Regions from separate parts of the Alcaligenes faecalis genome, predicted to be linked through region 1. Evidence: predicted binding sites of a transcription regulator. Region 1 holds the regulator's gene; each other region holds the start of a gene.

What was found. The regulator NrdR, encoded in region 1, represses ribonucleotide reductase genes. The targets are predictions, from matches to a motif close to CACNANATNTNGTG.
Region 2: the regulator NrdR is predicted to act here: its motif matches at 1,408-1,421, upstream of CPY64_RS00160 (ribonucleoside triphosphate reductase).
Region 3: the regulator NrdR is predicted to act here: its motif matches at 1,148-1,161, upstream of nrdA (class 1a ribonucleoside-diphosphate reductase subunit alpha).

The regions. Positions count from the first base shown of each region.
Region 1 is NZ_CP023667.1:3,056,225-3,058,493, forward strand. Features, by position in the region: gene ribD (bifunctional diaminohydroxyphosphoribosylaminopyrimidine deaminase/5-amino-6-(5-phosphoribosylamino)uracil reductase RibD) at 1-790, opposite strand, end outside; gene nrdR (transcriptional regulator NrdR) at 795-1,256, opposite strand; gene glyA (serine hydroxymethyltransferase) at 1,293-2,269, opposite strand, start outside.
Region 2 is NZ_CP023667.1:30,182-32,450, forward strand. Features, by position in the region: gene CPY64_RS00160 (ribonucleoside triphosphate reductase) at 1-1,363, opposite strand, end outside; gene CPY64_RS00165 (HIT family protein) at 1,823-2,269, opposite strand, start outside.
Region 3 is NZ_CP023667.1:550,023-552,291, forward strand. Features, by position in the region: gene recQ (DNA helicase RecQ) at 1-1,033, shown strand, start outside; gene nrdA (class 1a ribonucleoside-diphosphate reductase subunit alpha) at 1,232-2,269, shown strand, end outside.

The DNA of each region.
Region 1 (2,269 bases):
CATTGCGATCTGCCAGCTCGGCTTCGCGTTCGGGATCACGACGGTGGCTGAATACCCAGCAAGGCGTGCCATCCAGCAAGGCAGCGCTGGGGGTCAGGCGTAAATGCGTATCCAGCACGGCTTTGATGGGGGGGCGTGGCGTGGAAACCGCCCGCACATTCATTAGCGGGTTATCCGCGTTAACCGTACCTATGCCCGTCAACACGACACAACTGCGGGCGCGCCAATGATGACCATCGTCACGAGCTTGCGGCCCGGTAATCCATTGAGAGCTGCCATCGGGCAAGGCACTGCGACCATCCAGGGAGGCCGCCATTTTCATCCACAGCCAAGGACGTCCACGCGTCATGCGGGCAAAGAAACCGGCGTTGATCGCCAGCGCCTGCTCTACGCACAAAGGGCCATCTACCGTAATTCCCGCCTGGCGCAGGCGTGAAACGCCGTTACCTGCCACCAGAGGGTTGGGGTCGTACATGGAAAAGACGACTCGCCCAGCTCCTGCCTTGATCAGGGCATCGGCACAAGGAGGCGTGCGGCCATGGTGGCTGCAAGGCTCCAGGGTGACGTAGAAGGTAGCACCCGCCACATTCACGCCGCGCTCTTTGGCCTGGCGCAAGGCCATCACTTCTGCGTGAGGGCCACCCGCCTGCTGTGTCGAACCCGAAGCCAGCAACTGGCCATCGCGCACGATCAGGCAGGCAACTCGCGGATTAGGGGCACTGATATACAGGGATTTCTCGGCCAGCTCCAGGGCTTGCCGCATCCAGATGACGTCTTCTTGCTCGACCATCGCCTTAGCCGCGGTCGGGATCGTTCATTTCGTCGATCGCCTCTACAAACTCGCGGATGTCCTTGAAGCTCTTGTAGACCGAAGCAAAGCGCACATACGCAACCTGGTCCAACTGCTTGAGCTCGGCCATGACCAGCTCGCCTATGGTCTCGGAGGAGACTTCGCGCTCGCCAGTCAGTTGAAGCTTTTCTTCGATGCGCTGCACAGCGGCATCGACCTGAGCCATGGGGATGGAACGCTTGCGCAGCGCAACGCCCATGCTCGCCCGCAAACGTGCGGGGTCAAAATCCATACGGGTGCCATTGCGCTTGGCCACAACAGGCAGGCTCAGCTCAGCACGCTCGTAAGTCGTGAAGCGCCGTTCACAGGCCGAGCATTTACGACGTCGCCGTATGGCGTCGCCTTCTTCGGTGATTCGAGAGTCGATCACCTGGGTATCGGCATGGTGGCAGAACGGACACTTCATTCAAGATCGCGGGCCTTGCGGCCCGCTCCGGCTGGATTACTTGGAGGAGTAAACGGGCAACTTGGCAGTCAGCTCGTGTACACGGCGACGAACGTCCGCCAAAACGGCTTCGTCGTGAGGATTGTCCAGTACATCAGCAATCAGATGCGCCGTCAATTCCGCTTCGGCTTCTTTAAAGCCGCGAGTGGTCATGGCAGGTGTACCCAAACGCACGCCGCTGGTGACAAATGGCTTTTCAGGGTCGTTAGGAATGGCGTTCTTGTTGACCGTGATGTGAGCCTTGCCCAGTGCTTCTTCAGCCACTTTACCGGTGATGCCCTTGGGACGCAGGTCCACCAGCATGACGTGGCTTTCGGTGCGACCGGACACGATACGCAGACCGCGCTCAACCAGAGTGCGGGCCAGAACGTCAGCGTTTTTCACAACTTGAGCCGCGTAGGTCTTGAACTCTGGAGCCAGGGCTTCCTTGAATGCAACAGCTTTGCCAGCGATCACGTGGATCAGCGGGCCACCTTGAATGCCGGGGAAAATAGCCGAGTTGATGGCTTTTTCGTGTTCGGCCTTCATCATGATGACGCCACCACGAGGACCGCGCAGAGACTTGTGAGTGGTAGACGTCACAAAGTCAGCGTGAGGTACGGGGTTGGGATAGGCACCACCTGCAACCAGACCAGCATAGTGAGCAATGTCCACCATCAACAGGGCGCCGTTTTCGTGAGCGATACGTGCCATGCGTTCAAAGTCGATGCGCAGGGCGTAAGCCGAAGCACCACCCACGATCAGCTTGGGCTTGTGCTCTTTAGCCAGGCGCTCCAGTTCGTCGTAGTCCAGCTCTTCGTTCTCGTCCAGACCGTAAGACACGAAGTTGTACAGCTTGCCCGAGGCGTTCACGGGGGAACCGTGGGTCAAGTGACCGCCTTCAGCCAGGCTCATGCCCAGAACGGTATCACCGGGTTTGAGCACAGCCATGTACACACCCTGGTTGGCTTGCGAACCGGAGTTGGGCTGCACGT
Region 2 (2,269 bases), 1.0 Mb from region 1:
CTTTGGCAAAGCGATAAGTGGTGCCCTCGGCAGGGGTGGCTTCCAGGTTGTACAGGTGGCCGGTACTTTCCTGAAATTCCACCATGCGCTCCCGAATGTGATCCAGCAAACGCAAGGCAAAGCGGTGTCCCCACGGCGTGCAAAGATTCTGCTTGTCCTGGGTAAAGTTGCGGATCATCTCGTTAATGCCGTTAACTCCCAGCGTGGAGAAGTGATTGCGCAAGGTGCCCAGATAGCGGCGCGTGTAGGGAAACAGCCCTTGGTCCATATGTTGCTGAATCACGGTACGCTTGATTTCAAGGCTGTCGCGGCCCATTTCCAGCAGCTCATCCAAACGGGCAAACAGACCGGTTTCATTGCCTTGATACAGATACCCCAGGCGGGCGCAGTTCAGGGTGACGACTCCCAGGGAGCCGGTTTGCTCGGCAGAGCCAAACAAGCCATTACCGCGTTTGAGTAGCTCGCGCAGATCCAGCTGCAGGCGGCAGCACATGGAGCGGATCATATTGGGTTCCAGCTCGGAATTAATGAAGTTCTGGAAGTAGGGCAGGCCATATTTGGCCGTCATGGCAAACAGGCGTTCGGCATTCGGGCTGTGCCAGTCAAAATCCCGAGTGATGTTGTAGGTGGGGATCGGGAAGGTGAAGGCACGGCCACGGGCATCGCCCTCGCTCATGACTTCGATATAGGCCTGGTTGATCATGTCCATTTCGGCTTGCAGATCCCCGTAGCAAAACGGCATTTCTACGCCACCGATTTGCGGCACTTGCTCGCGCAGGTCTTCCGGGCATATCCAGTCAAAGGTCAGATTGGTAAAGGGCGTCTGCGTACCCCAGCGTGAGGGTACGTTCAGGTTGTAGATCAGCTCCTGCACGCATTGGCGCACCTGCTTGTAGCTCAGGTCGTCCTTGCGGATGAAGGGTGCCATATAGGTATCAAAGGAGCTGAAAGCCTGGGCGCCAGCCCATTCGTTTTGCAGGGTGCCCAGAAAATTGACGACCTGGCCAACTGCACTGCTTAGATGCCGCGGTGGGCCGGATTCGATTTTTCCGGGTACGCCATTGAGCCCTTCATTCAGGAAAGTGCGCAAGGACCAGCCGGCGCAGTAACCAGAGAGCATGTCCAGATCGTGGATGTGCAGGTCAGCCTGACGGTGTGCCTGACCGATGGCTTCGGGGTACACATGGCTGAGCCAGTAGTTGGCAATCATCTTGCCCGAGCTGTTCAGAATCAGTCCGCCCAGCGAGTAGCCCTGGTTGGCATTGGCCTGGACGCGCCAGTCCTGGCGGTCCAGATATTCGGTAATGGAGCGGATGATGTCCAGCTGAGCAGCTGGACGCGTTGCGGTTTCCTGGGTAGCCATGTTTTTCACCAAAGCCTATATATAGTGATTTTTAGGATTCACGCCACTATATATGGTGGTTTTTGATGGGGCTAGGCGATTGTTGCCCAGGCTTGATCTAGGTTAATTTTGTGCTCGAAGTGACAAGATCAAGGATTTTGTCGGAAAGAAGTCGTTGGGCACTCCTTACCCTGATCGTTCGTAGGTGGAGATTTGTGAAGTCGAGGTGGTCGTGCTGCCAGGTGTAAAGAGTTGGCTATGGCCATGCTATGCAAGCAAGCTGTTTATGTGGGTTGCGTGCAAGTAGCACAACAGCAGCTTGGCTCCTGCCGGTGGAGTCGCACTGTAGCGGGCTTCACGGATAAGCGGTGTACTTGTCTGTTACAGTGCGCCGTCTCTTTTCCGGGAGGCAAAAAAATACCCGCTGACTTTTTACAGGCCAGCGGGTATTTCTTGAATAGCAGGACTTGAATAGCGGGTTTAGTGCTTGAATCGTGCTTTTAGCGCACTACACAGTGCCTGCTGATACTGGCTGACTTGCTCAAGCAGGCGTTCTTCGTGGGAAGCCCAGCCTTGCTTTTGTTCTTCTGTGCGTGTGGGGGCGGGCGACCAGGCTGAATCCGGAAAGAACGGGTCGTCCTTCCAGCGAGGGATGATGTGCCAATGCAGATGCGGCACCTGATTCCCGAATTGGGCCAGATTGATCTTGGTGACCCCCAACTGCTCACGTTGAGTCTGTTCGACCACGTAGACCGCCGCCATGATGTATTGCCGCTGTTCCTCCGACAAATCTGTCATTTCAGCCACGTGCTCTTGCCAGATCACTCGCGTATAGCCAGGAAATGGGCTGTCTGTGACAGCCAGTACCTGTAGCCCTGCGCCCGACCATAGCCATTGATCGGGCTTCAAGGCGCACAGGGGGCAAGC
Region 3 (2,269 bases), 1.6 Mb from region 1:
GCAGCAACGCGCCATCAACCAGGCCCGCTTTCTTCGAGAAGAAGGGGTGGTCATGGTGGCGACCATTGCGTTTGGCATGGGCGTCAACAAACCGGATGTGCGTTTTGTGGCCCACATCGACCTGCCCAAATCGGTAGAGGGGTATTACCAGGAAACCGGACGGGCAGGGCGCGATGGTGAAGCGGCTACGGCATGGCTGGCCTATGGCCTGCAAGACGTGGTGCAGTTGTACCGCATGATTAACCAGTCGCAGGGCGATGCGGCCCACCGACGCCAGCAAGGCCAGGCGCTGGATGCCATGTTGGGTCTGTGCGAAACCATTTCCTGCCGCCGTCAGCGCTTGCTGGCGTATTTCGATCAGCAGATCGAGCCTTGCGGTAATTGCGATACTTGCCTGGAAGCACCGGAAGCCTGGGACGGTACGGTGGCCGCGCAAAAAATGCTGTCCACTATCTATAGATTGTGGCGCGAGCGTGGTCAGCGTTTCGGGGCCGGGCACCTGATCGACATCTTGCTGGGCAAGCTGACGGATCGTGTCAAAGAGCACGAGCACGACAAGCTCACCGTCTTTGGTGTGGGCAAGGAATTGACCGACCAGGCTTGGCGCGGGGTGCTGCGCCAGTTGCTGGCACACAGTCTGGTTACCGTTGATCCGGAAGGCTACGGTACCTTGTTGTTGACCGATGCCAGCCGTGAAGTGCTCAAAGGCGAGCGCACCTTAATGTTGCGGCGCGAAACCGTAACATGCGGACCGGCTGCTCACCGAGTAAAAGGTCAGGCGCCTGCCGGGCCTGCTCTGGAACCCGATCAACAGCGACGGTTCGAGGCTTTGCGTGCTTGGCGGGCGGCTACCGCACGCGAGCATGGCGTCCCCGCCTATGTCATTTTCCATGACGCGACTTTGCGCGAAGTGGCCATCCGCTGCCCCAGCTCAGAGGCTGATCTGGAGCCGATTACAGGCATTGGCGTACGCAAAAGAGAAGCCTACGGCGAGGCTTTGCTGCGCTGCGTTCAAGAGTTCCAGACGCAATAGGAAATTGTTAGCAGAGCAAAGATTGGTTGCATTTTTGTATATTGAATCTGCTCTGCAATTGCGAAACCACTATTCGCTCAATCCGCTATATGTAGTAGAATGACGTCAATATCACACTATATATGGTGTGCATCAAATGACGCTGGCGGCTGCAAAAGCCGCGTCTTCCGTCAATCTTCACCGATTTCCGAGACTGAAATGCAATCAACCGAACAGTTAATGGTCACTAAAAGAGATGGCCGTACAGAACCTATTAACCTCGACAAGATTCACCGAGTGGTTGATTGGGCCGCTGAAGGTCTGAGTAATGTGTCCGTCTCTCAAGTAGAGCTGCGCTCTCACATTCAGTTTTACAACGGCATTCGCACCAGCGACATTCACGAAACCATCATCAAGTCGGCTGCGGATCTGATCTCTGAAGATACGCCTGACTACCAATATCTGGCTGCCCGTCTGGCGATTTTCCACCTGCGCAAAATCGCTTTTGGCCAGTTTGAACCCCCCAGCCTGTTCGATCACGTGACCTTGCAGACCAAGGAAGGCCGCTACGATCCGCATCTGTTGCAAGACTACACGCGCGCCGAGTTCGATGAGCTGGACGCTCATCTGGATCACTGGCGTGACATGAACTTCTCCTATGGTGCCGTCAAGCAGCTGGAAGGCAAGTACCTGATTCAGAACCGCGTGACCAAGCGCATCTACGAAAGCCCCCAGTTCCTGTACATGCTGGTGGCCATGTGCCTGTTCGCCCGTTACCCTGCCGACACACGTCTGAGCTTCATCAAGCGCTTTTACGACGCCGTATCGCAATTCAAGATTTCCTTGCCCACGCCCATCATGGCTGGCGTGCGCACACCCACTCGCCAGTTCAGCTCTTGCGTGCTGATCGAATGTGACGACAGCCTGGACAGCATCAATGCCACGACCAGCGCCATTGTTCGTTACGTGTCACAGCGTGCCGGTATCGGTATCAATGGTGGCCGCATTCGCGCCGTAGGCAGCGAAATTCGTGGTGGTGAAGCACAACACACGGGTTGCCTGCCGTTCTTCAAGATGTTCCAGGCTGCGGTGAAGTCCTGCTCGCAAGGCGGCGTGCGTGGTGGTGCGGCAACCTTGTTCTACCCCATGTGGCACCTGGAAGTAGAAACACTGCTGGTTCTGAAGAACAACCGTGGTGTGGAAGAAAACCGTATCCGTCATCTGGACTACGGCGTTCAGATCAATCGCCTGCTGTAC